4 regions of the Bacillus pfraonensis genome follow, and region 2 is predicted to be linked to each of the others. Evidence: predicted binding sites of a transcription regulator. Region 2 holds the regulator's gene; each other region holds the start of a gene.
The links. Region 2 encodes LexA, which represses DNA repair genes until DNA is damaged. Its sites were predicted from a motif close to CGAACATATGTTCG; they were not measured.

Region 1 (7,766 bases), on a different contig from region 2:
GCATTTTTCTTTATGGGACTCAATTATACTTCTACGATGAATGGCTCATTAATTATTGCCACAATGCCAGTGTTTGTTACAATGGGAGCAATTTTGTTTTTTAAAGAAACATGGAGTGTGAAAATAGCAATAAGTTTAATTTTATCCCTTATAGGTGTCATTATTGTTATTACGAAAGGCTCATTATATACACTTATATCTTTGTCGTTTAATAAAGGAGATTTATTGTTTATAGCTGCATTAGCCTGTGGAGTGTTATACAGCTTAACTGGGAAGGCAGTGATGAAGGGTGTTTCGCCTTTGTTGACGACTATGAGTATGACTGTAATAGGAGCTATTTTTCTAGCAGGTCTTTCTGTTTTTGAGGGAGGATGGGAGAAAGTTCCGGCGCTCTCTATACAAGGATGGCTTGAGATGTTGTATATGGTCGTTTGTGGAACGCTAATTGGCTATATAGTATTTAATAAAGGGGTAGAAGAAATTGGAGCAAGTAAAGCAAGTATGTATTTAAATATCACACCTATCGTTGCAACCTTAATTGCAGTTGTTTTATACAAAGCAACAATTACATGGCAACAGCTACTTGGAATGGTAATTGTGCTAGCAGGGGTTTATATTGCGACGGTTCAAACAAGTAAAAATAAAAACATGTCTCTACATGATTAAAAGAACTTGTGATATCAGAAATTTACTCTGATACTGTTTGGTGTACAAAGTGGTGATTTGTTCGAGAGTTTGCATATTTTATAATCCTCAATAAACGATATCTACTCTTCCTATGGATAAAACTTCTAATTCCGGAAAAACTACAAATAGAAGTTTTAGATTGCCTAGAAGAGGTGAGCGGAAATGAAATTCATAATGATTGCAGTTCAAGTCGTAATTGCTATGTTTTGTCTATATCATGAATCGAGTGTGATAGCTGCGGCTCCTGCATCAGAGGTTACACAAAAAGAGCCTCAAGTTACAATCTTATTAGAGCGTATGTATTTAGATGGAGAAGTAAGTGAGGAAATTTTTACTGAAAAAGTAGCAAACTTAGAACAGTTTCTACAGCAGTATAAAGAATGGCAGCTTGTCGATCGTGATGAGACACAAATTGTGTTGCAAAAAAAGGTAGATGATATTTCACCCCTGCTTAAAACGAGTGGGTATTTTGGTGTTTCTAATGAGGGAATACTGCAAATTTTTAATGGTGTGCCAAAAGAAGATAATGCGATTCATTCATTTTTTCAAATTGATATGAAAAAGCTAGAAAGTTATGAACGAGCAGAGTTAAAACGCGGTATTCGCATCAAGTCAAAAGAACGTTTTGTGAAGACAATTGAGAAAATGAAGCAGTATGCAGTGCAAAATAAGAAAAACAGCAGCTCGGGATGAGCTGCTGTTTTTCTTATTTATTTTTATCTAAAATTTGTTTTGCAATTTCATCAATTAGCATATCTTTTCCGATTGGGTTAAATGCTTTTGTGTTAAAAACTTCATTGCTTACTTCATAGACGTGATTGTTTTTTACAGCTTTATTATCTTTCCAAACAGCGCTGTTTTTGTAGTCATCGAACACTTTATCCGCTTCGCCACCAAAGTTTACGATAAACATTTGATCCGGCTGGAATGCAACAAGACCTTCTAGTGATACTTGTGCCATCGTTTGTTTTAAATCTGTGCCTTTCGTTGCAGGAAGTTTTAAGTCGTTAAAGAGAATATCACCATATCCGAAGCTACCATATACACGGAAGTTTTGTGGTGTTACAGCGAGGAACATAAAGTTCTCATCTTTTGTTTTCTCTTTAATTTTTTTAGATAAGGACTCTGCTTTTTTATCGTAGTCTGCAATCCATTTATCAGCTTTTTTCTCTTCGTCAAATAGCTTGCTTACTTCTTTAAATTTACCGCGCCAGTTTTCTAAGTTGGTTTCTAAGACAACTGTAGGTGCAACTTTTGATAGTTGATCATAAATTTTCAATTGACGATTGTTTAAAATAATTAAGTCTGGTTTTAAAGCAGTAACTGCTTCTAAATCAACTTTAGGTGCCCAGTACCAACCAACTGCTTTTACACCTTTTAGCTTTTCTTGTAAATGATCTTGGATTTTATCTTTATACGTGTTGGCAGTACCAACAGGCTTATGGCCAAGAAGTAATAATTCTTCAGATGATCCAGATAAGTCAACAATTCTTTTTGGATTTATCGGAATTTTAACTTCTCCTTTTGCATGTTTTACAACTTTTGTTTTTGGTTGTTCTTTTGTCTGTGCTTCTTCTTTTTTAGAAGAGCAACCAACAATGGCAAGAACAACAAGAATGAGAGTAAGTAGAATAGATAGATTGCGTTTCATCTTGTATGTAACCCCTTTAATTAGTATTGATAATCATTATCGACCTTGTAATATTAATTTGCTTTATATATTTCTGTCAATATTAAAAAAATGGAAAATCCAAACAGAGAACATTTGTTGGGTCAGTCTCGCTTTTCCATCATTAAATATGTTAAAATGGAATACATGATTTAAGAGGGAGAGATCGTATTTTGTTTGAATATGTTACAGGCTATGTGGAATATGTAGGGCCGGAATATGTCGTTCTTGATCATAATGGAATTGGCTATCAAATTTTCACGCCAAATCCGTATGTATTCCAAAGAAGTAAGCAAGAAATTCGTGTATATACATATCATTATGTGAGAGAAGATATTATGGCGCTTTACGGATTTAAGACACGTGAAGAGCGATTATTATTTACAAAATTGTTAGGTGTGTCAGGAATTGGGCCAAAAGGTGCGCTCGCAATTTTAGCTTCTGGTCAAACTGGACAGGTCGTGCAAGCAATTGAACATGAGGATGAAAAATTCTTAGTGAAATTCCCGGGAGTTGGAAAGAAAACAGCACGCCAAATGATTTTAGACTTAAAAGGAAAATTAGCTGATGTTGTGCCGGATGCATTTGTTGATTTATTCTCAGATGTAGAACGTTTCGATGAGAAGAAAGGTTCATCGGCTGAGCTTGACGAAGCGCTTGAAGCACTGCGTGCACTTGGCTATGCTGAACGAGAAGTAAATCGTGTTGTACCTGAGTTGTTAAAAGAATCACTTACGACGGATCAATATATTAAAAAGGCACTTAGTCTTTTACTAAATGGTAAGAGGTGAGTAGAATGGACGAACGCCTCCTTTCAGGAGAATCGGCATATGAAGATGCGGATTTAGAATATTCGTTACGGCCACAGACGCTCCGTCAGTATATTGGCCAAGATAAGGCAAAACATAATTTAGAAGTGTTTATTGAGGCGGCGAAAATGCGTGAGGAGACATTGGATCACGTACTATTATACGGACCTCCAGGACTTGGTAAAACGACGCTTGCGAATATTATCGCTAATGAAATGGGCGTTAATATTCGAACAACGTCAGGTCCAGCAATCGAGCGTCCAGGGGATTTAGCGGCAGTGTTAACGGCGCTTCAACCTGGTGATGTACTATTTATTGATGAAATTCATCGCCTGCACCGATCGATTGAAGAAGTATTATACCCAGCGATGGAGGATTTTTGCCTTGATATTGTCATTGGTAAAGGACCAACTGCAAGATCTGTAAGGCTTGATTTACCACCGTTCACATTAGTCGGTGCAACAACACGTGCAGGTGCGTTATCAGCGCCGCTTCGTGATCGTTTTGGTGTGTTATCACGATTGGAGTACTATACGGTAGATCAACTGTCAGCAATTGTAGAGCGTACAGCAGAGGTGTTTGAAGTTGAAATAGACTCATTAGCTGCTTTAGAAATTGCAAGGCGTGCGCGTGGTACGCCGCGTATCGCGAACCGATTATTAAGACGCGTGCGTGATTTTGCGCAAGTTCGAGGCAACGGAACGATTACGATGGAAATTACTCAAATGGCATTAGAGCTCTTGCAAGTCGATAAATTAGGGCTTGATCATATCGATCATAAGTTACTGCTCGGTATTATTGAAAAGTTCCGCGGTGGACCAGTTGGATTAGAGACTGTTTCAGCGACAATCGGGGAAGAATCTACGACGATTGAAGATGTATATGAACCGTATTTACTTCAAATCGGGTTTTTACAACGAACGCCAAGGGGACGCATTGTAACACCGCTTGCATATAACCATTTCGGAATGGAGATGCCAAAATTATGACGGATATGCCGAAGTTGCTTATTACGGCGGGTATCCTTCTCATTGTCGTGGGAATAGCTTGGAAGTTTATCGGAAGGCTTCCAGGCGATATTTTTGTGAAAAAAGGAAACGTTACCTTTTATTTTCCGATCATTACATGTATTGTGTTAAGTATTGTATTATCTTTTATTATGTATATAATAAATCGATTTAAATAGAAATAGGTGGCTATAGTTATGGATATTAATCTGTTTGATTTTCATTTACCGGAAGAACTTATTGCACAAACACCGCTTGAAGAGCGTGAAACATCAAGATTAATGGTGTTAGATCGTGAAACAGGTGATATCGAGCATAAGCATTTTACTGACATTCTTTCTTATTTACATGAGGGGGATTGCTTAGTTTTAAATGAAACGAAAGTTATGCCTGCTCGCCTGCATGGTGTGAAAGAAGATACAGGTGCACATATCGAAGTACTTCTTTTAAAACAAGAAGATGGTGATAAGTGGGAAACACTTGTGAAACCGGCTAAACGTGTAAAAGAAGGAACGGTTATTTCTTTTGGCGAAGGAAAGCTAAAAGCAACTTGCATTGGAACAGCTGATCAAGGTGGCCGTCAGCTTGAGTTTTCGTATGACGGTATCTTTTATGAAATTTTAGATGAACTTGGAGAAATGCCGCTTCCTCCGTATATTAAAGAAACACTAGAAGATCGTGATCGTTATCAAACGGTATATGCGAAGGAAATTGGTTCTGCAGCAGCACCGACAGCCGGGCTTCATTTTACAGAAGAGCTACTAGAAACATTGAAACAAAAAGGCGTTCACTTGGCGTTCATTACACTTCATGTTGGCCTTGGTACATTTAGACCAGTGTCTGCAGATACAATTGAAGAACACCATATGCATGCTGAGTATTATCATATGTCAGAAGAAACAGCAGAGTTGTTAAATCGTGTGAAAGAGAACGGTGGACGTATCATTACAGTTGGTACAACATCAACTCGTACATTAGAAACAATTGCTACAGATAACGATGGTAAGCTTTGCGCGGCATCTGGATGGACGGATATCTTTATGTATCCAGGTTATGAATTTAAAGCAATTGATGGTTTAATTACAAACTTCCACTTGCCAAAATCAACATTAATTATGCTTGTGAGTGCATTTGCAAATAGAGAAAATGTACTTCATGCGTATAATGAAGCAGTAAAAGAGAAATATCGTTTCTTTAGCTTCGGTGATGCGATGTTCATTGCATCTCATTCTAAAGTAGGAAACAAATAAAAAGGAGTAAATCTATGACAGCAATTCGTTATGAATTTATTAAAACATGTAAACAAACGGGTGCACGCTTAGGGCGCGTCCATACACCACACGGCTCATTTGATACACCAACATTTATGCCAGTTGGTACACTTGCGACAGTGAAAACCATGTCACCAGAAGAGTTAAAGGCAATGGATTCAGGCATTATTTTAAGTAATACGTATCATTTATGGCTTCGTCCAGGTCATGAAATTGTGCGTGAAGCAGGCGGATTACATAAATTTATGAATTGGGATCGAGCAATCTTAACAGATTCAGGTGGTTTCCAAGTATTTAGTTTAAGCGACTTCCGCCGCATTGAAGAAGAGGGCGTACATTTTCGCAATCATTTAAATGGAGACAAGTTATTCTTATCACCAGAAAAAGCGATGGAAATTCAAAATGCATTAGGTTCAGATATTATGATGGCATTTGATGAGTGTCCGCCATTCCCAGCTACTTTTGAATATATGAAAAAATCTGTAGAACGTACGAGCCGCTGGGCAGAGCGTTGTTTAAAAGCACACGAGCGTCCAGAGGATCAAGGGTTATTCGGTATTGTACAGGGTGGAGAGTTTGAAGAACTTCGTCGTCAAAGTGCGAAAGACCTTGTTTCAATGGATTTCCCTGGTTATGCGGTAGGTGGATTATCAGTTGGGGAGCCAAAGGATATTATGAACCGCGTACTTGAATTTACAACACCGCTTCTTCCGGACAATAAACCACGTTATTTAATGGGAGTAGGTTCTCCTGATTCATTAATTGACGGTGCAATTCGTGGTATTGACATGTTTGACTGCGTACTTCCAACACGTATTGCTCGAAATGGTACATGTATGACAAGCCAAGGGCGTCTTGTTGTGAAGAATGCGAAGTTTGCAAGAGACTTCGGTCCGCTTGATCCAAATTGTGATTGCTACACATGTAAAAATTATTCTCGTGCGTACATTCGTCACTTAATGAAATGTGATGAAACGTTTGGAATTCGTTTAACGTCTTATCACAACCTTCATTTTCTGTTAAACTTAATGGAGCAGGTGAGACAAGCCATTCGTGAAGATCGTCTTGGCGATTTCCGTGAAGAGTTCTTTGAGCAATATGGCTTTAATAAACCGAATGCTAAAAACTTCTAATACATAATTTAAAAGGAGGAACAAAAGATGAATCCAGGTATGATGAATATTGTCATGATCGTTGCGATGTTTGCGATTTTCTATTTCTTATTAATTCGCCCGCAACAAAAACGTCAAAAGGCAGTAGCTCAAATGCAAAGTGAATTACAAAAAGGTGATGCGATTGTAACAATCGGTGGCTTACACGGTACAATTGAATCAGTAGATGACACTACGATTGTAATTAAATCTGGTGGTTCACACTTAACATTCGATCGCAATGCGATTCGTGAAGTTGTGAAGAAGTAACAGTCAAAAGCCCTGCTAATAGCAGGGCTTTTTTAATTCGAGCGTTTCGTCATGTTAACGCCGAATATACCACCAATTGTACTTGCTCCCATCAACATAAGCTGATAGAGAAGCTGTGAGTTGGATAGGGCGTGTGAGAAACCTAAGTAGCTAACGAGAAAAACAAGAATTGTAAAGGTAAGTCCGGTTGTGAAGCCGACTAACCATCCTCTACCTTGTGCCTTTTTACCAGCGACAAAGCCAGAGATGAGAGTAGAGAGAATCGCAAATATGAAAAGAGTGATTGCCAATGCTCCTTCACTAATATTTGTGAATTTTAATAAAAGTGCAATCACCATACTTGTAACAGAGGCAAGTATTAATAAAGTGATAATGCCAAACCCAATTGCTGTAGATAACTTTTTCGTTCCATCCATGATAAATTCCTCCTTTTAATACAAGCATATTTTCACTTCTTGTAAGTTAGACTAGTTTCTTTTTTGCTGGTTAAACTACGTCGTAGAAGAAAGAAATAGAAAGGGGATTACAGATGGAACTATGGGGAATTGCTTTACGAACAGTTCTGTTATATTTTATTATGCTAATCATTTTTCGTGTTATGGGAAAGCGCGAAATCGGGGAACTAAGTATATTAGACTTGATCGTCTTCATTATGTTAGGAGAAATTGCTGTATTAGGAATTATTGAAGCTGATCGTCCTATATGGGATCAAATTGTCCCTATGATAGTAATTGTAGTAATTCAAATTGTATTAGCATATGCTTCGCTCAAAAGTGGAAAACTACGTCATTTAATCGATGGTGAACCGGCCATTATTGTTCGGAAAGGGAAAATTGATGAGAAACAAATGCGAAAGCAACGTTATAACATGGACGATTTATTAATGCAGTTAAGAGAAGAAG
Region 2 (7,766 bases):
TACAAAAAATAACTAATTACACTGTGATAATATTAGTAATGGAATAATATGAATTTAGAACGTAACGGAGATGATAAAATATGACGACGTGGTTTGTAGTTATGTTAATTCTTTTCGGTGCTTTTAAAATAATAGTGGCGAGTATACCAACTTCTGTTGTAGAGTCTATTATTAGTAGATTTGAACTGCATCCGCAACTTAATAATGAGGCTGTTACTGTAACTGTCGATGGAAAACGCTTAGAAGGTGAAGAGAAAATTCAAATTGTTGATTATTTTAACGAAGCGATATTTTTAGAAAAATATTATTTTCCTCCACAAAGCAGTGGGACGCCATTGATCATCGATACTAAGAGGGGAAAAAACGATGTTAGGTTTTCTGTGTACAGTTACGATGATCACGTTGATGTAGTCAAGCAGTATAAGAAGAAAGTAGTCGCGTATAGTCTGCGTTCCAAAAGCCTTCAAAACTATTCTCTTTTAGTAACGGGAAATTTAGCTTAAAGAGATCATTAAAGAAACTGTTTAAACATATTATAAATACTGATAAGTTAATTTTAAAATGATATTACATATGAAACGGTATATTTAGGAGGAGAATTAGGGATATATCTCTGATGTAGTTATGTTAGGACATAACAATCTATAAAAAATATGATTGATCACGGTTTTTCCTGTAGTTAGGGGGGATCGTGATTTTTTAATTAGTTGGGTATAAAATGGTTTTTAATAGACAACAGTACCTTGCAATAAACAATAGTAAATGGTATATTATGGGTAACGCAAGTACCTTGTATTGAGTGGTACTGATTGGAAAGGAGGATTGTCTTTGAACGTCCAGTTTAAAAAAGGTGTGCTAGAGCTGTGTGTACTGGCGCTTGTCAAACGAAAAGATTGCTACGGTTATGAACTCGTTCAGCAAATCTCCAATAAATTTTTAATATCGGAAGGGTCAGTATACCCATTATTACGTCGTTTAACAAAAGAGGGATATTTTCAAACGTATTTAAAAGAATCAACAGAAGGACCACCACGTAAATATTATCAATTAACGACTCAAGGAGAAGCGCAACTTCATTTACTTGTAACGGAGTGGCGTGATTTTGCTAAAGGGGTACAAGAAATTATTGAAGAGGTGTAATGAGATGAACAAAGAACAGTTTCTTCGAGAATTATCGGGACATCTTAGAAAGGTACCAGAAGAAGAAAGACGTGATATTTTATATGATTATGAGGAGCACTTCCAATTTGGATTAGAGGAAGGGAAGACAGAGGCTGAAATTATAAAAGGACTTGGTTCACCAAAAGCAATTGCGAAAGAGATGTTGGCATTATATCGTTTTGATGAGATGAAGAAAGATCCGTCTGCTTCGAATATAACAAGAGCTGTAATGGCGGCAATTGGTCTTAGTTTATTAAACTTTATTATTGTATTAGGACCTTTAATTGCAATCGTAAGTTTTATATTTTCCCTTTGGGTTGGAGGCGCGGTCTCGATTGTGGCGCCATTGCTAGTAGTGATTAAGATACTAACGGGTACATTCTTATGGCTTGATATATTTGTTTCTATTACATTTGTTGGAGTTGGATTATTGTTATGTATAGTTGCTTACTACTGTACAAAAGGGTTTAAAAATTTTTGTGTGGGCTATGTCAATTGGAATCTCAAAATGATTAAAGGGGAATAGATGAGATGAAAAAGATATTGTTAGTAGCTGTCGCTTGTATCATTATTGGAATTATTGGTATATCACAAACATATACAAAAGCAGTAGATGCGGCAGAAAGGGGGAATAAAGAAAAGGTTATTAAAAATGAAGAAATCCGAAATTTGGAAATTGATTTAGATGCTGGAGATGTTACGATTCAAAAAGGAAATGATTCTTCTTTTTATATAAAACAAATAGGAAATATTGCAAAACAAAAAGTGAGTGTTGATGAACAAGGGGATACGCTAAAGGTTCAAGGTAAGATAAAAAAAGGGGTTTCATTCGATTTTTCATTTTTATCTTTCGGGTTTAAAGCGCCAGGGATAATAATCGTTGTTCCGGAACGTTCTTACCAAGATATAAAAGTAAGTTCTTCTGCGGGTGAGATAACAGTAAATGATATAAAAAGTGAACGTGTAGAAGCAACGACGTTTGGTGGAGATGTAGAAATGGAGCGGGTGATAGCGAAGAAAGTAGAAGGGTCTTCAAAAGCAGGAGAAGTTAAAATGAAAAAAGTAAGTGGAAAAGTTGTAGCGAAAACAACAAGTGGAGATGTAGATATTGTAGATCATGATCCTAAATATGATTTAGAGGCAAGTTCAACTGCAGGAGAAGTTGATATTCGATTACTTCAGAAGCCTCAAGATGCGACTATAAGTGGGAAAACATTTGCAGGAGAAGTGGAGATTTTCAAAGAAGAAACGAAAAATGTAACATTAGGAAATGGTAGTGTAAAAATTAGCGGACAAACATCTGCAGGAGACGTTACAATTGAAGCGAATTAAAAAATAGACCAGTTTAACTGGTCTATTTTTTAATGTAAATCGCGGTATACACCGATTACTTTTCCAATAACAGAAACTTTATCTAAAAGGATCGGTTCTAAAGAAGAGTTTTCTGGTTGTAAGCGGAAATGATCTTTTTCTTTGTAAAAACGCTTTACAGTTGCTTCGTTATCTTCTGTTAAAGCAACAACGATTTCCCCGTTGTATGCAGAATGTTGTTGGCGAACAACAACTAAATCTCCGTCCAGAATACCCGCTTCAATCATACTATCTCCAGAGATTCGTAACATAAATACTTGGTCTGCTCCAGCAACAACACTTGCAGGAAGTGGGAAGTGTTCCTCTACACTTTCAACTGCTGTAATCGGTAAGCCTGCTGTAACTTTCCCGACGATAGGAACTTGAACAACTGATTGTGTTTCTGTTTCGATTTTCACTTCTCCTAAAATTTCAATGGCTCTCGGTTTTGTTGGATCACGTCGAATATAACCTTTTTCTTCTAGACGTGATAAATGTCCGTGCACAGTAGAACTAGAAGCAAGGCCAACCGCTTGACCAATTTCGCGTACGGAAGGTGGATAACCTTTTTCTTGTACTTTTAGTTTGATGAAGTCGAGAATGTCTTGCTGGCGTTTTGTTAACTTTTCCATGTTTTTTAACACCTCGTTTTCTTTCAATTTTCTTACTTATAAGTATAACATGCGAAAAAACATTCTACAAACATAAGTTCGAACAAAAAGACGATTTGTGATACACTAAAGGAAAAATCGAAATGAGAAAGAGGGTTTTAAAATGAATGCAATCATTTATGCCCGTGTAAGCACAACGAAAGAAGCGCAGGAAACATCATTATCACGCCAAAAAGATGAATTATTGCATTTAGCTGAGCGGTATCAAATGAATGTTATAAAGGTGATTGAGGAGAAGGCAAGCGGTTATACGATTGAAAGAGACGGTATATTAGAAGTGCTGGACATGATTCGAGATGAAGAGATTGATGTGCTTCTCATTCAAGATGAAACGCGGCTTGGAAGAGGGAATGCAAAGATTGCGTTAATGCACTGTTTACATAAAGAAGGGATCAAAGTATATACACATACGCATAATGGGGAATTACAGCTTTCTGATTCAGATTCTATGGTATTAGATATTATTGGTATAGTTGAAGAGTATCAGAGGAAGATTCATAATTTGAAGATTAAACGTGGAATGCAGAGAGCGGTAGAAAGAGGGTTTCGTCCAGAAAAAAATTTAAAAAATCGTCATTTGAGTACAGGACGTGAAAAGAAAGAAGTGCCGATTGAAGAAATTGTACGTCTTCGTCGTAATGAATTAACATTTGAGGAAATTGCTGCGACGCTTCGTGGTTTTGGACATGATGTATCAAAAGCAACAGTACATCGCAGATACGTGGAATATACGAAGCAATTGCTTGATAAACAAGACTAACTATTGTATGATAATAATCAGTTTTAAGTAGAAAGGGGATTCGAGATGCTAAGTCACGAACTCATTGAACGCATCAATTTCTTAGCGAAAAAAGCAAAAGCTGAAGGATTAACTGAAGAAGAACAACGTGAGCGCCAATCGCTCCGTGAACAATATTTAAAAGGATTTCGTCAAAATATGTTAAACGAATTAAAAGGCATTAAAGTCGTTAACGAAGAAGGTAAAGATATTACACCAGCGAAATTAAAAGCATTAAAAAAACAAGATAATGCAAAGTTAAATTAAAAGATGGGCGAAGCCCATCTTTTTTTGATTTTAGTAGAATTGTTTATTTGATAACTTTCCAATTACGGTTGATTGTCGCTTCAATTGTTCCCCGTTCTAATATGTAATTCGCAATAAGTTCAGACATATCAATTGGTATGTCTTTTATGATGGGTTTATTTTGGTACATAGAATAATTTCCGCCACCACTTGCGCGATAATTATTCATGACTACGTCATATTCTTGATCAAGGTGAATGGGAGATCCATCATATTGTAGGGAAACGACTCTTTCACCAATGGGCTTTGAAATATTTAATGTGTACGAAATTCCTTCCCACATATCGTAATTATAATGCTGTGGTTTTGGTTCGGTATAAGCAGGATTTACAATAATATTCCCATCTGTATGTAACGTGAAATATTCAGCAGATAGCTCAAGGGCTTCTTTTATATCTTTTCCTGTAATCCTTATGACCTTTAATGTATTTGGATAAATATAATTTGAAACAATATCTCTCATTGTAATATGTTTTGGAAAGCCAGAAGATTCATTATGAAATAGGCTTGTACAAGAGATATTGACTTCAGCTACTTCCATCTGCACTTTATTTATAAATTCGATAAAAGGATGGTCTTGTAAACGTGTTTGCATCGCAGTGTGAATTTGCATGTCACCAATAATGGTGCCGATTGGTTGATCTAGCCATTGTTGCGTTTGATTTTCGTAGTTAGATACAAGTGAAAGTACTTTTTCGTCTGCTTGAACGCCTTTAACAGACAACAGTTCCGAATGACATTTTTTAATTATCCATCGATCCTTATTTTGTTCTAATTCTACCCGAACTTTTCCTAATGAATGCCCATTAGATCCGGGTTGTACAATTGTTACACCATTTACTTTCGTATTTGCAATAGAGCGATGTTGGTGACCTGTTAGTAATATATCAATACCATCTATTTCTTGACACATCGCATATCCTTGATTCTCACCAGTTAAAATTTCTGTTGGTTCTCCAGATTGTAAATCCCTTTCAAAGCCACCATGATATGCTACGATTAGTAAATGTGGTTGTTCCTGTTCACGAATGTAGGAAACACATTTTTTTGTTGACTCTAGCGCATCTTCAAATAGTAAATCTTTAATATGGTGTGGCTGCTCCCAATTCGGGATGTAATGTGTTGTAACTCCCAAGATAGCGACTTTTATATTAGGGTGTATGTGTTTAATGACATAGGGTTTGCCGAAGTAAGGATCCTTTGTATGTTTATTTAAAATATTTGCGGATAGATAAGGCATATTCGCATTTAATACAGCTTTGTTTAATACATCCATTCCATAGTTGAACTCGTGATTTCCGATAACGGCAGCATCATAACCAATGTAATTAGCGATAAGTGACATTGGGTTGTTTGTATGCGGTATATATTTAGCGTAGTGATAGGTGAATGGAGTTCCCTGTATAAAATCGCCGTTATCGATCACAATTACATGTTCGTGCTGGCTACGCTCTTGTGTGATACGTGTTGCAAGTTTGGCTAATCCTATTTCTGCATTTTCATTATTTTGATAGTGAATCGGATAGACCGTACCATGTACATCGCTTGTTAGTAGAATGTGTATATGAACAATGTTGTTCTTATTCAAGCTTATCAACCTTCTTTTTTGTTATCTTATGATAAATCATAACAGATAATATATATTTGTTTTTTATTGAATGTTTAGAAAAGCTAAAATTTATAAAGAAGAAAATGAAAGTGTTTTCGGATTATCGTATGATGACAGGAGAAGGAGGAGAATATTATGGCTTTGCAACATGAATTTGTATTTGTTTCAAATGAAAAAGGAGAGCTAAGTTCTGAAGATTTTTCTTGGCATAACAGGGAGTTTTTTATAAAGATGGATCGGTTGTTGAAGATTGTGTGATATTAAGTGATGAAATAGTTTTGTATGTGTCAGATTTTTTGCAGTGGATTCCGACTTATAATCCTTTTCGGAAAGAAAAAGGATTTGGCCTTCATTATTATGGCATTACAAAAATTGAGAATGAAGGAGCGGAAATAGCGATTGATTTATTTCGCTCATTAATCAATCTATTTTCATTGGGACCTGAAAAAGTAGAACTCACAGGCTCATTTCAATGGACGGTAGATTGTGATACGGATGGAGAGTATGAACAACTTATTTTTAATCGAGATAGTCTCTGTGCAGATTTAAAATCTTTAGTCAAACTACTTCATAAAGTGAAAGAAGGAGAAGGATATCTTTTGCATTTTGGAGTTTAATTTTTTCTAAATAAAGCTGAAATAAAAGAACTAGCATTTGCAATAAATAAAGAAATAACGGCAATAAGAAACAAGAGAATGGCCATGAAACTATATAGATATCCTAATCCTTCACTTGTTATCATTACGTCCCGATCAAAATACAGTATGCCAAACGTACTAATGGAAAGAATAAGCATGACAACACCTGGGATGTATTTGTGGTGGGATTTTAATTTGACTGAAAAGTAAATAGAAAGAGTTGAAATGAGAGTCATAACAATAATAAAGGTGTAGGAAGCTGCTTCTTCACTCATTATTTCGCCTTCTTCCGTTTTTTATTTAATCTATACGATGAAAATTAATATATATTCATTTCTATTATACATGTTGTGATTAAATGGAAAATAGAATAGGGGTTAGGAAGGTGGCTAAAAATTTTTAGTGTTCGTGCATTAAGATACAGATAATTCCCTTTATTTTTAATAAAAAAATAAAGAAAAAGTATAACATATTGAATGCCCATACATTCCGAAAATTACAGTTTTTTTTATAAAAAATCGAAAAAACATCAACATATTTGTCGATACATGTTGTATAATCTTGCGTGGGAAGATATCATATAAATGTGTAAAACGTTTACTAATATAAGCGAAGGGAAGAATAGCATGTCACATTCAATCGAACAACTTTCTATCAACACGATTCGCACATTATCCATCGATGCGATTGAAAAAGCAAACTCTGGTCACCCAGGAATGCCAATGGGTGCAGCACCAATGGCTTATACATTATGGACTCAATTTATGAAACATAATCCAAATAACCCAACGTGGTTTAACCGCGATCGTTTCGTATTATCTGCAGGTCATGGTTCAATGTTATTATACAGCCTACTTCATTTATCTGGTTACGACGTAACAATGGATGATTTAAAGAATTTCCGTCAATGGGGAAGTAAAACTCCAGGACATCCTGAGTATGGTCATACAGCAGGCGTAGATGCAACAACTGGCCCACTTGGACAAGGTATTTCAACAGCTGTAGGTATGGCAATGGCTGAGCGACATTTAGCAGCGAAATATAACCGTGATGCATACAACGTGGTTGATCATTATACATACGCAATTTGCGGTGATGGCGATTTAATGGAAGGTGTTTCTGCTGAAGCGTCTTCACTAGCAGCTCACTTAGGATTAGGTCGACTTGTTGTTTTATACGATTCTAATGATATTTCATTAGATGGTGATTTAAATCGCTCATTCTCTGAAAGTGTAGAAGATCGTTATAAAGCA
Region 3 (7,766 bases), on a different contig from region 2:
CTATTCCAATTGGGACATGGGAAACGTTAAAAGAAGGCACGCAAGCGGCAATTTTAACGTTTGGTACAACAATTCCGATGGCGATGGAAGCAGCGGAGCGTCTTGAAAAGGCTGGTATTTCAGTGAAAGTAGTAAACGCTCGCTTTATTAAGCCGATGGATGAAACGTATTTACATGAACTTTTAGGTAAGAATATGCCAATTTTAACCATTGAGGAAGCTTGCTTAATTGGCGGATTTGGAACAGGTGTAGTTGAATTTGCTACTGACCATGGGTATCATAGTAATTTAATTGAACGAATGGGTATTCCGGATCATTTCATTGAGCATGGTAGTGTTACAAAGCTATTAGAAGAAATTGGTTTAACGACAGATGCTGTTGTGGACCGTATTCATACAATGATTCCATCAAAACAAAAAAGGGCGTAACAAATGAGTGTAAAAAAAGAAAGAGTAGATGTACTATTAGTAGAACGAGGGCTTATAGAAACGCGTGAAAAGGCAAAACGCGCTGTTATGGCGGGACTTGTATATGCAAATGAAATGAGACTCGATAAGCCAGGGGAAAAAGTTCCACAAGATACACCGATTACGGTAAAAGGACAAGTTATGCCATATGTAAGCCGTGGTGGTTATAAGTTAGAGAAGGCATTAGAGACTTTTCACCTTGATTTACAAGATAAAGTTATGTTAGACATTGGTTCATCAACTGGTGGTTTTACAGATTGTGCGTTGCAAAATGGTGCAAAGCTATCTTATGCTTTAGATGTAGGTTACAATCAACTTGCTTGGAAATTGCGTCAAGATGAGCGCGTTGTTGTTATGGAACGAACGAATTTTCGTTATGTAACACCGGCTGATTTAGAGCGTGGTTTGCCGCAGTTTGCTAGCATTGATGTTTCATTTATATCATTAAAATTAATTCTTCCAGTCTTAAAAACGATATTGACTCCAAATGGTGATGTTGCGGCTTTAATTAAACCACAATTTGAAGCTGGAAGAGAGCAAGTTGGGAATAAAGGCATTGTTCGTGATCGTAAAGTTCATGAAGCTGTCGTAGAAATGATAGTGGATTTTGCAATAAAAGAAGGATATGATGTTGAAAACTTAACATTCTCTCCAATTACAGGTGGGGACGGAAATATTGAGTTTTTAATTCATTTAAAATGGCATGGTGAGCGTGAGAGTGGTGAAAATCATTCTCTAGCTTCTGTAAGACAAGTGGTAACAGAAGCTCATGAAATTTTAAAACAAAAAGGGAAAGGGGAATAACTGTTGTTGTTCCTCTTTTTGTTGGAATTGTATAATGATTGTAAAAACAATTATGTACAAGTAAACGATTATAAGTTAACATAAATAAGTGAAGTATACCAATGTTTAAACTATGGTAAGAGATAGTGTGAGGTGCAAATGTATGAATAAAGGTCAGCGCCATATTAAAATTAGAGAAATTATCGCGAATAAAGAAATTGAAACACAAGATGAACTAGTTGATATCTTACGTAATGAAGGTTTTAATGTAACGCAAGCAACCGTATCACGTGACATTAAAGAGTTGCACTTAGTAAAAGTTCCATTACATGATGGTCGCTATAAATATAGCTTACCAGCAGATCAACGGTTTAATCCCTTGCAAAAATTAAAACGCAATCTCGTGGATTCGTTTGTAAAGTTAGACACAGCAGGACATATGCTTGTGTTAAAAACATTACCTGGTAATGCGCATGCGCTTGGAGCACTTATTGATCATTTAGAATGGGATGAGATTATTGGAACCATTTGTGGTGACGATACTTGCTTAATTATTTGCCGTACGCCTGAAGATACAGGTGTTGTATCAGATCGTTTCTTAAATATGTTGTAACAAAAAGAATCTTGTTTACTTTTTTGCTAAAAGCAGAAAGTAAACAAGATATTTTTTATTATGGGAAAATAGATAAATGTAAAGCGAAGTATTGTAGTTTTTAGAATGAAGTTAGAGAATCGATGGATTGACCCGTAAAACAAATGTTTGGTACAATGAAGCGGGCTAGAAGAGTAAATGGTACATATAATAACTATTTGAGTGAAAAGCGCTCAGCGAAAGCCCTTAGTAGGGGATTAGTTTATAACGAGGTGAATGGGGCATTGTTATCGGAATTATCGATTAGAAACTTTGCTATTATTGAGTCATTAAATATTTCTTTTCAAAAAGGTTTAACAGTTTTAAGTGGTGAAACAGGTGCCGGAAAATCAATTATTATTGATGCAATTAGCTTACTTGTTGGGGGCCGTGGTTCAGCAGAGTTTGTTAGGTACGGAACAGAGAAAGCTGAAATTGAAGGCTTATTTTATATAGAGGATGATAAACATCCGTGTATTGCGAAGGCTGAAGAGCTGGATATTGAAATTGAAGATGGGATGATCATTTTAAAGCGTGACATTGCTGCGAATGGAAAAAGTGTATGCCGTATAAATGGTAAGCTTGTCACATTGAGTATATTAAAAGAAATTGGAAAAACGCTTGTTGATATTCATGGACAGCATGAAACCCAAGATTTGATGAATGAGGAACGCCATTTGTTTATGCTTGATCATTTCGATGGAGATCGGATTACGAATCAATTAGAAATATATCAAGATGTATACGGTGAGTATGAGCAGCTAAAAAAACAACTTAAATCTTTAACAGAGAATGAGCAACAGATGGCACATCGGTTAGATTTAATTCAATTTCAGCACGAAGAAATTCGTAAAGCAGATTTGAAAGCTGATGAAGAAAATGAATTGACGGAAGAGAGATTAAAAATCTCAAATTTCGAAAAAATTTATAAAGCGCTTGGTGATGCATATCGTTCATTAAGTGAAGATGGTAGTGGACTTGACCATGTACGAAATGCAATGGGACAAATGGAGAGTATTACGCACCTAGATGAGGCGTATCAAGAGAATCATGATTCGATTGCAAATAGCTACTACTTATTGGAAGAGGTTGCCTATCAGCTTCGAGAAAAGTTAGATATGATGGAGTATGACCCGAATCGTTTAGATGAAATTGAAACGCGTTTAAATGAAATTCGTATGCTAAAGAGAAAGTATGGAAATACTGTAGAAGAGATTTTAGCGTATGCTGATAAAATAGAGCAAGAAATTTTTACAATTGAAAATAAAGATGTACATATTGAAACGACGAAAAAGAAATTAAAAGAATTAGAAAGCGTGATTTTGAAGGAAGCAATGCTGTTGAGTAATATGCGCCATCAGCTTGCAGATCATCTTACGAACGCAATCCACCAAGAATTAAAAGAACTGTATATGGAAAAAACAAAATTTGAAGTGAGGATTGCAAAAAGAGACGGAATCATGGATGATCCGCTTGTAGATGGGACGCCAGTGAAACTTACGGTAGATGGCTATGATCATGTGGAATTTTATATTTCAACAAATCCAGGTGAACCTTTAAAACCACTTTCAAAAGTAGCTTCTGGCGGAGAATTATCCCGCATTATTTTAGCTTTGAAAAGCATTTTTTCTAAGCATCAAGGTGTTGCATCTGTTATTTTTGATGAAGTAGATACAGGCGTGAGTGGTCGAGTGGCACAAGCGATTGCGGAAAAAATTTATCGTGTATCTGTAAACTCGCAAGTACTTTGTATTACGCACTTACCTCAAGTAGCGTCGATGGCGGATTCGCATTTATTTATTCGTAAACAAGTTGCAAATGATCGGACGATTACATCAGTTACTGTATTAAGTACAGAGGATAAGGTAACGGAGATTGCTCGAATGATTTCTGGTGTGGAAATTACCGATTTAACGACGGAACATGCAAAAGAGTTACTTACGCAAGCACATCGTTTTAAACAGACAGCAGAGGCTATCCAATAATGGATAGCTTTTTTGCTCAAATGATGATTTCTTAATTCTTCCGGTTATAAACAGAGCATTGCAAGGAGAGATTAAAAGATGAAGTCGTTAGGCTGAATGTGGGGTAGGAGCGAGGAGAGTGAACGAATTGAAATTAGAGCAATTCCGAAAAATAATAGGTCTTTGTCTCCTTGTTTCATTAATTTTTATCGGATGTTTTAAACCGCTTCGTACGTTTATTTCATCCCCGAAGCAACTCGTTATTTTTGAGGGACAACAATCAGAAATAGCATCATTTCCGGTTTTTCAGGCTTCATCCACAAATCATAATGTTTTTACAGTAAGTTCAAATAAAGAACAGAAATCTGGACTTGTAGTAAATTCGCACCAAAATGGTGAAGCAGATATGGTTTTTCAACTTGCTGGCTTTCCGGTAAAAAAAGTAAATGTTAAAGTATTAAAAGATTTTAAAGTAATTCCAGGTGGGCAATCAATTGGAGTGAAATTGAATACAAAAGGTGTGCTTGTTGTTGGGCATCATTTAATTCAAACTGAAAAAGGAAAAGTATCACCTGGAGAAGTAGCTGGTGTACAAGTTGGGGATATGATTACTGAAATTAATGGAAAAACCATTGAGAGAATGAGTGATGTAGCACCTTTCATTCATGACAGTGGAAAAACAGGTGAACCACTTAACCTTGTCTTATTACGAGATGGTAAGTATATTCGTACAAAACTAACCCCAGAAAAAGATAATGGTGAGTCGTCCTATCGAATTGGTTTATATATTCGTGATTCAGCTGCTGGCATTGGAACGATGACTTTTGTTCATACGGATTCCATGAAATATGGAGCGCTTGGTCATGTTATTTCTGATAACGATACGAAAAAACCAATTCAAGTAGAGGATGGACAAATTGTGCGTTCGACAGTTACTTCCATCGAGCGTGGTAGTCATGGAAATCCAGGAGAGAAATTAGCAAGATTTTCACCGGATCGTGAAGTGATTGGGAATATTACAACAAATAGTCCGTTTGGTATTTTTGGTAAGTTAAATACAGGTATAAAAAATGGCATAATGGATGAAGGGATGCCGATTGCATTATCACATCAAGTGAAAGAAGGACCAGCGAAAATATTAACAGTTATCGATCAAGATAAAGTAGAGGCATTTGATATTGAGATCGTAAGCACAGTACCACAAAAGTTTCCAGCCACAAAAGGAATGGTTGTAAAAGTTACAGATAAACGTCTGTTGGCCAAAACGGGTGGTATTGTTCAAGGGATGAGTGGTAGTCCGATTGTTCAAAATGGAAAAATGATTGGTGCTGTTACACATGTATTTGTTAATGATCCAACTTCAGGATATGGTGTCCATATTGAATGGATGTTACATGAAGCAGGAATTAATATTTATGAGCAAGAGAAAAAAGCAAGCTGATTCATATCAGCTTGCTTTTTTCTTGAGAAATTCGTTGAAATTTTGTAAAAGCTCCGCAAGAGCTGCTTTTTGTTGTAAAATAAAAGAAAAGAGTGAACGTTTCGTTGTAATCCTATGATGGAATGTGTAAAGAAAGGAAATAAATGAACGATAAACATATTTTTTTGTGATTTTATCGGAAATTAAGAAACTTTAAAAGGGAAATTTCACACAATTGTCGAACAATTCATGTAGCCTAGAAGCTTACACATGTCGGGAGAATCGATTCGGTAAGGGAGGAAAAGCTGTGGAGAAAATTAAAGTGTGTCTTGTGGATGATAATAAGGAACTCGTATCAATGTTAGAAAGTTATGTTGCTGCTCAAGACGATATGGAAGTGATTGGAATCGCTTATAACGGTCAAGAGTGTTTAAATTTACTGAAAGAGAAACAACCAGATGTACTCGTTTTAGATATTATTATGCCTCATTTAGATGGTTTAGCGGTACTAGAGAAAATGCGACATATTGAACGACTAAAGCAGCCAAATGTCATCATGTTAACAGCCTTTGGACAAGAAGATGTAACGAAAAAAGCAGTTGATTTAGGTGCTTCTTATTTCATCTTAAAGCCATTTGATATGGAAAATTTAACGAGTCATATTCGTCAAGTGAGCGGTAAAGCGAATACTGCAATTAAACGTCCACTACCATCTTTCCGATCTGCAACAACAGTAGATGGAAAACCGAAGAATCTAGATGCGAGTATTACAAGCATTATTCACGAAATTGGTGTACCAGCTCATATTAAAGGATATATGTATTTGCGAGAGGCAATTTCTATGGTATATAACGATATCGAGCTCCTTGGCTCTATCACAAAAGTTTTATACCCGGATATTGCGAAAAAATATAACACGACAGCGAGCCGTGTGGAACGAGCAATCCGTCATGCGATTGAAGTAGCATGGAGTCGTGGGAATATTGATTCAATCTCGTCCTTATTTGGTTATACTGTATCGATGTCAAAAGCAAAGCCTACGAATTCCGAATTCATCGCAATGGTTGCAGATAAGTTAAGGCTTGAACATAAGGCATCATAAAGGGTGATATTATAGGGTTTTTTAGTGTTTAGTGGTAATGTAAAGTTACCACTAAATTTCTTTTTATGCCAACAAATAACATTTAATGTAATGCGATAAACACTGTCCTGTATTAATTTTTGAATCAAACGATTGGTGGTATTTTTTGTTTGAATTTGAGTAGTTTCCTTCCTTTATATAGTTACAATTATTCGTTCATATTAAAAATTGGTTGAATATTGTATATAATTTGTTATTCCACTTTAAAATGACTGAATATTCAATTAAAACGCAAGCTGTAGGAGGATCAAAATGGAATTCGTGGGCAGCAAAGTAGTAACGGTGTTATTAGGTATATTTTTTTATTACTTTATATGTTAACGTTAATACTCTATATTATGTGATATTATCTTTTTTTGGCTTTAGTAGAGCAAAACGGGATTATGAATTAGTCGAAGATAAGACAAAGTTTTTAATCTTAGTAGCAGCGCATAATGAGGAGAAGGTAATTGGCTCAACTATTGACAATTTGAAAAAAATTCAATATCGTGACGATTTATATGACATTTATGTTGTAAATGATAATAGTTCTGATAGAACAGGTGCTATTTGTGAAGAAAAAGGAATGCAATATATAAATACAAGTGAACAGTTATTTACACGCGAGGGAGTCGGTAAGCCAGCAGGAATGCAATATGCATTACGTTATTTAGGGTTTGAAGAGTTAACACGAAAATATGATTGTTTAATGATTCTGGATGCCGATAATCACATTGATTCTAATGTTTTACAAGAATTAAATTCGCAGTACATTGCAAAGGGAAAACCAGAAGCGATTCAAATATATTTAGATTCCAAAAATTCGGCGACTAATTTGTCTCTTGGATACGCTATGAGTTATTATTTAACAAATCGTTTCTTCCAGTTAGCGAAATATCGTGTTGGGTTACCGAATGCTATTGGTGGAACTGGATTTATTGTTAAAATGGAGTACCTCATGAAACATGGAGGTTTTTGTTTTGATTCTTTAACAGAGGATTTAGAGTTAGAAATGGAAATTGTTAAAGATAACGGAAGGATACTATGGAATCATTTTGTCCGTGTGTATGATGAAAAACCGGATAATTTTAAAGTAAGTATTAAGCAACGCACACGTTGGTCGCAGGGGCATTGGTATGTAGCGTTTACGAACTTTAAACCGATGATGAGAAAATTATTTACTGAAAAAGATAAGATGAAAATTATTGACCAGTTATTTTACTTATTTGGTATGACACGTGCAGTTCAAATGACGATAACCTTAATGGGAATTTTAATTGCTATTGGCTATGTGATTGTGACGAAATCATATCAGGATATTCCGGATATAGGGAAACGACTCGTGGCGCTGATTTTGGGAGCCAGTATTATTTCTTTGGTA
Region 4 (7,766 bases), on a different contig from region 2:
AAATAAATCTGAGCTCCTTGTATCACAACTACATTCTCTTATTTGCTACTCTTTCCAAAAATCTCTTCTTGAATGCGACGTCCTGTTGGTGTTGCTGCTAGTCCACCTTCTGCTGTCTCACGAAGAGCAACAGGCATTGTTTGTCCAATTCTAAACATCGCTTCAATCACTTCATCGCATGGAATTGTACTTGTTACACCAGCTAGTGATAAATCCGCTGCAATCATTGCATTTGAAGCACCTGCTGCATTACGTTTTACACAAGGAACTTCTACAAGTCCAGCAACTGGATCACATACTAACCCTAGCATATTTTTTAAAGCAATCGCCATCGCTGTAGCTGCTTGCTCCTGCGTTCCTCCTGCCATTTCAACAGCTGCTGCCGCTGCCATTCCACTTGCTGAACCAACCTCAGCTTGACAACCTCCAGCTGCACCTGAAATACAAGCATTGTTGGCAACAACCATACCAAATGCTCCAGCTGTGAATAAAAACTCAATCATTTCTTCACGTGTTGGCTGTAATTTTTCTTTAAGTGCAAACAGTACGCCTGGTACAGTTCCAGCTGATCCAGCTGTTGGTGTTGCACAAATAATCCCCATCGCTGCATTTACTTCATTTGTTGCAACCGCTTTGCTCACTGCATCCAAAATCGTATGTCCAGATAAGCCTTTTCCGCTCTTCATATACTCCTGTACTTTAACCGCATCGCCGCCCGTTAAACCAGTTGGCGATTTAACACCGCGAATACCACGCTCTACTGCTTGTTCCATCACGACTAAGTTCTTTTCCATTCCAGCAAGTACTTCTTCGCGAGAGATACTTCTTGTCTCCATTTCACATTGAATCATAATTTCTGCAATTTTTACATTTTGTTCTTTAGCTTGTGCCACTAGTTCCGCTGCGTTCCGAAACATGGTGCGTCCCCCCTGCAATTAGTCCATAATAGTTACTTGACAAATATTTGATTGTCCTTTTATTTCTTCAATCACTTCGTCTGCCAATAATTCATCCGTTTCAATAACCATAAGCGCTCTTCTTCCTTTTTCCTTACGTGAAACACTCATTGTACTAATGTTAATTTCATGTTTCGCAAGTATAGAAGCTACAGATGCAATCGCTCCAAAGCGATCATTATTCACGATAAGGAGTGCCGGACTTGTTCCCGATAGCTGTAAATCAAATCCATTTAATTCTACCACTTCAATCTTACCGCCACCAATTGAACAAGCAACCACTTCAATCTCCTCTTCTCCTTTATACAAACGAATTCTTGCTGTATTTGGATGTGGCGCATTCGCTTCTTCTTCAATAAAGTCCACTTCAATCCCACGCTCTTTTGCAATTTCTAGCGCACTTGGGATACGTGTATCATCTGTTTCAAATCCTAGTATTCCACCAATCAACGCTACATCCGTACCGTGACCACGATATGTTTTTGCAAACGAGCCATATAACGAAATTGTAACTCTTTCTGGTTCATGACGGAAAAGTTGACGAGCAACTTGCCCCATTCTTGCTGCACCTGCTGTATGTGAACTCGACGGTCCAATCATAACTGGACCGATAATATCAAATACTGAGCGATATTTCATCATGATTCCCCCTAAATCTTTTATGAAAAATTACTTACTACTATTCTATTAAGCTGCCGATTCTGTTGCCTTCCCTCCCGTACCACGAATTTGCTGTGCCGTACGAATTGGATAGTTTTTGAATAGAAGTGAGCCAATATATCCTGAAATAATACCAGATACCATAATACATAAGAAACATAGCGTTACTTTCATTGGATCATTAAAGCCATACATAACCATAAGTCCGGCGATTGACGTTGCTGTTCCTGTTGCATTATTTACAAGATCGAACATGGAAATAATAATACCGGCTGTCGCACCACCAATAAAGTTTGTCACATAGACTGGAATTGGTTTGCTGAAATTAAATCAGCTTGCGTAAGTGGCTCAATTGCAACCGCAATCGTCGTTCTCTTATCACCAAACTTCATTATAGCTTGTTTTTTATGAAACGCTTACTTTTATTGAATTTTAAAATTTCTGAATTCATAACCACTCCTCTCTCTTGTACTAATATTATATAAATTTATTTATATAACAGCTTTTTAAAACAACCGATACTTTGTATTTTTTCCTATACATTCAAAATCTTTAAAGTTTCTGTATTATCTCATATAGCTATCAAATAATAACAGATTCATCTATTTAATAAAGAAAAAAATTTTTATTACAAATAAAACAATGGCAAACCTATGTTGCCATTGTTTGTAAAATATTACCGTTCTACTGGAAAATGTTTTAAATCCATTGCAATTTCTGTATTCGCAAACAATGTTTGTGCTTCTTTTAATAACTCCTTATAAGTGTCTCCTTGATAACGAGAACTAATATGAGTTAAAATTAACCGTTTTACATTTGCTTGCACTGCAATACGAGCTGCTTGCTCTGTTGTAGAATGAAAATAATCATGTGCTTGTCCTTCATCTTCTGCTGCAAATGTAGCTTCGTGCACAAGTACATCTGCATCTTGTGCTAGCTGACGACTAGCTTCACAATAACGTGTGTCTCCTAAAATCGTAATAATTCTTCCTTTTTGGGGTGGACCGATAAAATCCTTACCATGTAAAACTCTTCCATCATCTAACTCTACTGTCTCACCATCTTTTAAACGTTTAAAGATTGGACCTGGCTTCACGCCTTCTTCTAACAATTTCTCAACAAGGAGATGTCCTTGTATATCTTTCTCTACTATTCGATATCCAAAACATTCAATCCCATGTGATAATCGCTTCATTTCTACAGAAAATTGCTTATCTTCAAAAACAATTCCTTCCTCTGTAATTTCAACAATTTCAAGTGGATATTTAACGTGCGTTGTACTCACTGACAAGGCCACTTCAATAAATTGCTTAATTCCTTTTGGTCCATAAATCGTTAATGGAGTTGTTCCCCCTTGAAAAGAGCGACTTCCTAATAAACCAGGTAGACCAAAAATATGATCACCGTGTAAATGTGTAATAAATATTTTTTCAATGCGACGCGGGCGCACAGATGTATGTAAAATTTGATGTTGCGTTGCTTCACCACAGTCAAATAGCCACGTTTCCCCTCGTTCTTCTAACAACTGTAAAGCAATTGCCGAGACATTCCTTCCTTTTGAAGGGACGCCTGCACCAGTTCCTAAAAATACAAATTCCACTTTCTTTCCTCCAGCTCTTTATAGAATCTACCTTCCATCTTACGGAATGTTATTTCAAATGGCAAATGAATTCCCATGAACTACTCATCTAGACGACTAGATTACACGAACGATACAAATAAAAAAATAGCAATCGTTCGTGTTTTGTAGTAAAATAGTTGTACCATAAATAAAGGGAGCGTTTAACTATGAAAGAAGTATTTCGTTTACAAACTGATTTTTCATCTTCATTTGACCGCTGGGTAAGTTCTTTCGTTTCTGATCACCCAGCACAACTAGAATGGACGACTTTAAAAGAGTTAATCCATGAGTACACAACATTGCATACAAATCAAACGTTACCGGAATATATTTCTTCCTCTATCACATATTATGCACAACGTATTTCAACGGCAAATAATTCAGAAATTGTGATTTATGAAAATCCTTCTATCTCATAATCTATAAAAATAAAAAGTGTCATGAGTACTGAATTACCATGACACTTTTTACATAAATTTATTTCGTAACTTCTGCTGAAACGATTTCTCCTGTTTTCGAAATAGCTGACTTCCTCTTTGCAAAATAGGAATCCCATATTTATCATTGATTTGATCAATTACAGCTAACAGTGGTTCTTCTTTCGCATCTTCTTCAAATGAAAATAAATCCAGTTGCTTCATTGACTCTGTCTTCCACTCTAATTCAGTAGCTGTAACACCAAGCAACCTAATCGGATCTCCATCCCAATGTTGTTTCCACAAACGTGAAGCGGCTTGAAAGATATCATGCTCTTCCCAAATCGCATTTTTTAATTGTTTACTTCGTGTTATTGTACGCCGATCATAGTATTTAATCATAATTTGAATGTTATAGCTGACAAGGGTACGTTTTTGCAACCTTTTACTAACCGATTTCGATAATCGCTCTAACATATCGAGCAATTCTTTCTCTCCATCCATATCTTTTGAAAATGTTGTGGAATTCCCGATGCTTTTATGTTGCCCCATTTGATTTGGATCAACCTCTCTATCATCCATACCTTTTGCTCTTTTTTGTAAATCAACGCCATGCTTTCCTATTTTCGCACGTATCAAATGTTCTTCTCCCTTTGCCAACTGTTCAATGGTATGTATGTGGATTTCTTTTAGCTTTTCTGCTGTTCTCTCACCAATTCCATGCATCGCTTCAACAGGACGTGGCCAAAGTAACTCCTGAATATCTCGTTTTCGAAATACTGTAATACCAAGCGGCTTTTTCATATCCGACGCAGTCTTCGCCAGAAAGAGATTTGGCGCTATTCCAATGCTGCATGGCAACTGTAATTCTGTTAATAGCGCTTGTTGAATCATCTCAGCAATCTCGAGAGGCGTACCTAATCCGTAACAATCTGTTATATCTAAATAACCTTCGTCTATAGAAACTGGCTGTATTTTTTCAGTAAAACGTGAAAGGATTTGAAACATCTCAAATGACGCTTCGCGGTACAATTTAAAGTTTGGCTGCTTTACAATTAACTCTGGACATAATCGCTTTGCTTCCCAAAGTGGCATTGTTGTCCGCACCCCATATTCCCTCGCTTCATAACTACATGTTACAATGATTCCTTTTCGTTCTTTTTCGTTCCCTGCAATTGCTAATGGCTTTCCTTGTAGCGACGAATTATGCGCAATTTCAACTGATGCAAAGAAACAATTCATATCCACATGCAAAATAACACGACCGTTTTTCGGATACATTTCTCGCATATTTCTCACCCCCAAAAAGAACATTCGTTCCCTATTCTTATTATATCAAATTCCACAAAAATAATGGAACGATTCCGTTACAAAAACTATATTCTTTCCTACTTCTATTTTTGACATACTTATATTAAATATGGATAATACTGTAAAAGGAGTGGTGATTATGAAAAAACATAGGAACCTCAACTACACCTTCCTCGTTATTATATTAATTATTGCGATTAACTATTTATTACTACCAGTTTTCAATATTAATGTTAACACCTTCACACTTCTCCCTCACCTAGTGCACGTCGCAACAACATATATACTCCCATGGATTTTTCTCTATCGGCTCATTCGCCTTGTAAAAACAATTGAATCTAAATGAAAAAGAGCGTGTAACCTTCTATAGGTTACACGCTCTTTTTGTTTTCCTTACAATTATTTCGCTACTTCTTCAATAATTGCTACAACTAATTCAGCTGTTTTTGCTAATTCTTCAACAGGAATTTTCTCGTTTGTTGTATGAATTTCCTCATACCCAACTGCTAAGTTTACTGTTGGAATACCATGCCCTGCAATTACGTTTGCATCACTTCCGCCACCACTTTGGTGAAGAGAAGGCGTACGACCAATTTTTTCAGCAGCACGTTTTGCAACCTCTACAACATGATCGCCGTCAGCAAATTTAAATCCTGGATACATAACTTTTACTTCAACATCTGCTTGACCGCCCATTTCTTTTGCAGTTGTTTCAAATGCTTCTTTCATTTTTGCAACTTGCTCTTGCATTTTTTCATCTACTAAAGAGCGAGCTTCTGCGAAAATTTGCACATGGTCACAAACAATATTTGTTTGTGTGCCACCTTCGAAACGACCAATATTTGCAGTTGTTTCAGAGTCAATACGACCAAGTGGCATTTTTGCAATTGCTTTTGCTGCGATTGTAATTGCAGATATACCTTTTTCAGGTGCCACACCAGCGTGAGCTGTTTTTCCGCGAATAATCGCATTTACTTTTGCTTGTGTTGGTGCTGCAACTACAATTTCGCCCACTTTTCCATCGCTATCTAATGCATAACCATATTTTGCTGTAATACGTTCATGGTCTAATGCTTTCGCACCAACAAGGCCTGATTCTTCACCAACTGTAATAATAAATTCAATTTTCCCATGAGGGATATTTTTCTCTTTTAAAACGCGGATTGCTTCAAACATGGATGCTAATCCAGCTTTATCGTCTGATCCTAAAATTGTAGTACCCTCTGATACGATATAACCATCTTTAATAGAAGGCTTAATTCCTTTACCAGGAACTACTGTATCCATATGAGAAGTGAAATAAATTGTCTCTACTCCTTCTTTCGTTGCTGGTAAAGTACAAATTAAGTTACCCGCTCCATGTCCAGTTACACCCATTGTGTCATCTTCAAATACTTCAACACCTAAAGCAGTAAATTTTTCTGTTAACACTTTACAAATTTCTGCTTCATATTTTGTTTCAGAATCTACTTGAACAAGTTCCATAAATTCATTTACTAAACGTTCTTGATTAATCATGAAAATGCGCCTCCTGCACTACCATTATGTATGTAACATTGTTAATTATAACAGAATTTCGCAAAAGTTTCGAAAGACAAGATAAAAAACAGATGGTTCACACATCTAGATAACCATCTGCTTTCTTCTACTCATTTAAAAGGACCCAACGCATATGATCTTCCCAAATCCCATTCACCATTAACATTTTCCGGGACACCCCTTCATATTGAAATCCAATCTTCGTTACAACTTGAATAGATGCTAAATTACGAGGCATAATCGGAGCTTCAATACGGTGTAAGTGAAATTCTTGAAAAGCGACATCAATTGCTTTTCTAAGCGCTTCTGTCGTATATCCTTTATTCAATTCATCTTTATCTAATTTGTAGCCTAAAACGCAAGATTGATAAATACCTCTCACGATTAAATTGAAAGAAATGCACCCAATAATATTCTTATTATCGCCTTTCTTAAAAATCCATAATCGAATAATTTTCCCTTCCTTAAACTCTTTTCTATCTTTTTGCAATCGTTTCTTTTGATAGTCCAGTGTAAAAAAATCATCTGGTCGATATTCTTCCCACGCCTTTAAAAACTCACGATTTTTGTCGTAATATTGAAGAACTTGCTCTGCATACGACTCGTCAATTTCTCTTAATTGCAAACGTTCTGTTTCATATATTTTCATCATCGGATCTCCATTCTTCAGCTTGCAAAACTTTTAAAAAAGGCACCGAAAAAACTTGTGTCCATCCTTTTATATTCTCTATGCACTTTGAATTTTCCTGTTCTATTTTATATACACTTCTCGAATTTTGTCCTTACTCTCCCCTTGTCCATACTTTCGTTTCTCGTTACAATAAAGTTGTAATGATTGCAAGGAGGCCCTAATATGAATAAAAAAGCACAAAAAGTTATGATATACGTTATGCTAATTTCAATGCTTGTAACAACATTGCTTGCTGGAGCAAGTATGTTTTGGTAAAAAGGACGACGTGCTCGTCTTTTTTTATTTCCTACGTTTATGTAAATAGGCTGTTTATTCTCCTGACTAGAAAATAAACAGCCTGCTCAATCACCACATTATTTTAAAGAATCATATATATATTTTATTTTATTATGAGTAGAATCGCTACGATACTAAATGAAAAAGCCATCACAAGGGCCATAACAAAGCTTGTATAATGTTTCTGCTGAAACGCTCCTATAACAAAGGTTACATTCAGAAGTGCCATGAATACAATGGATACGAGAAAAGAACATATATTAAAAGTTGCCAATATGAAGGTAACAATGAATAGA

Region 1: ruvA (Holliday junction DNA helicase RuvA) is a predicted target of LexA. The motif match lies at 2,446-2,459, and genes of this name have one in related genera.
Region 3: recN (DNA repair protein RecN) is a predicted target of LexA. The motif match lies at 2,000-2,013, and genes of this name have one in related genera.
Region 4: KFD70_RS16640 (DNA polymerase IV) is a predicted target of LexA. The motif match lies at 4,961-4,974, and genes of this name have one in related genera.

What each region holds. Positions count from the first base shown of each region.
Region 1 covers NZ_JAHCDO010000017.1:3,217-10,982, forward strand. The annotation lists gene KFD70_RS17465 (DMT family transporter) at 1-666, shown strand, start outside; gene KFD70_RS17470 (BofC C-terminal domain-containing protein) at 850-1,380, shown strand; gene KFD70_RS17475 (iron-hydroxamate ABC transporter substrate-binding protein) at 1,394-2,338, opposite strand; gene ruvA (Holliday junction DNA helicase RuvA) at 2,530-3,147, shown strand; gene ruvB (Holliday junction branch migration DNA helicase RuvB) at 3,153-4,154, shown strand; gene KFD70_RS17490 (DUF2905 domain-containing protein) at 4,151-4,351, shown strand; gene queA (tRNA preQ1(34) S-adenosylmethionine ribosyltransferase-isomerase QueA) at 4,370-5,422, shown strand; gene tgt (tRNA guanosine(34) transglycosylase Tgt) at 5,437-6,576, shown strand; gene yajC (preprotein translocase subunit YajC) at 6,604-6,864, shown strand; gene KFD70_RS17510 (TIGR04086 family membrane protein) at 6,897-7,280, opposite strand; gene KFD70_RS17515 (DUF421 domain-containing protein) at 7,394-7,766, shown strand, end outside.
Region 2 covers NZ_JAHCDO010000015.1:17,802-25,567, forward strand. The annotation lists gene KFD70_RS16140 (YfmQ family protein) at 81-503, shown strand; gene KFD70_RS16145 (PadR family transcriptional regulator) at 829-1,140, shown strand; gene KFD70_RS16150 (DUF1700 domain-containing protein) at 1,145-1,687, shown strand; gene KFD70_RS16155 (DUF4097 family beta strand repeat-containing protein) at 1,693-2,493, shown strand; gene lexA (transcriptional repressor LexA) at 2,523-3,143, opposite strand; gene KFD70_RS16165 (YneB family resolvase-like protein) at 3,286-3,942, shown strand; gene KFD70_RS16170 (DUF896 domain-containing protein) at 3,988-4,227, shown strand; gene KFD70_RS16175 (bifunctional metallophosphatase/5'-nucleotidase) at 4,271-5,854, opposite strand; partial or broken gene KFD70_RS16180 (coproporphyrinogen III oxidase) at 6,011-6,492, shown strand; gene KFD70_RS16185 (hypothetical protein) at 6,489-6,788, opposite strand; gene tkt (transketolase) at 7,140-7,766, shown strand, end outside.
Region 3 covers NZ_JAHCDO010000016.1:41,546-49,311, reverse strand. The annotation lists gene dxs (1-deoxy-D-xylulose-5-phosphate synthase) at 1-428, shown strand, start outside; gene KFD70_RS16800 (TlyA family RNA methyltransferase) at 432-1,271, shown strand; gene argR (arginine repressor ArgR) at 1,414-1,863, shown strand; gene recN (DNA repair protein RecN) at 2,127-3,866, shown strand; gene spoIVB (SpoIVB peptidase) at 3,985-5,286, shown strand; gene spo0A (sporulation transcription factor Spo0A) at 5,573-6,367, shown strand; partial or broken gene KFD70_RS16775 (glycosyltransferase family 2 protein) at 6,659-7,766, shown strand, end outside.
Region 4 covers NZ_JAHCDO010000016.1:12,415-20,180, forward strand. The annotation lists gene sdaAA (L-serine ammonia-lyase, iron-sulfur-dependent, subunit alpha) at 39-917, opposite strand; gene sdaAB (L-serine ammonia-lyase, iron-sulfur-dependent subunit beta) at 936-1,595, opposite strand; partial or broken gene KFD70_RS16625 (PTS sugar transporter subunit IIC) at 1,644-2,008, opposite strand; gene rnz (ribonuclease Z) at 2,293-3,216, opposite strand; gene KFD70_RS16635 (DUF3932 family protein) at 3,405-3,656, shown strand; gene KFD70_RS16640 (DNA polymerase IV) at 3,705-4,943, opposite strand; gene KFD70_RS16645 (hypothetical protein) at 5,104-5,310, shown strand; gene KFD70_RS16650 (tripeptidase T) at 5,364-6,482, opposite strand; gene KFD70_RS16655 (GNAT family N-acetyltransferase) at 6,610-7,155, opposite strand; gene prli42 (stressosome-associated protein Prli42) at 7,357-7,449, shown strand; gene KFD70_RS16665 (DUF3894 domain-containing protein) at 7,574-7,766, opposite strand, start outside.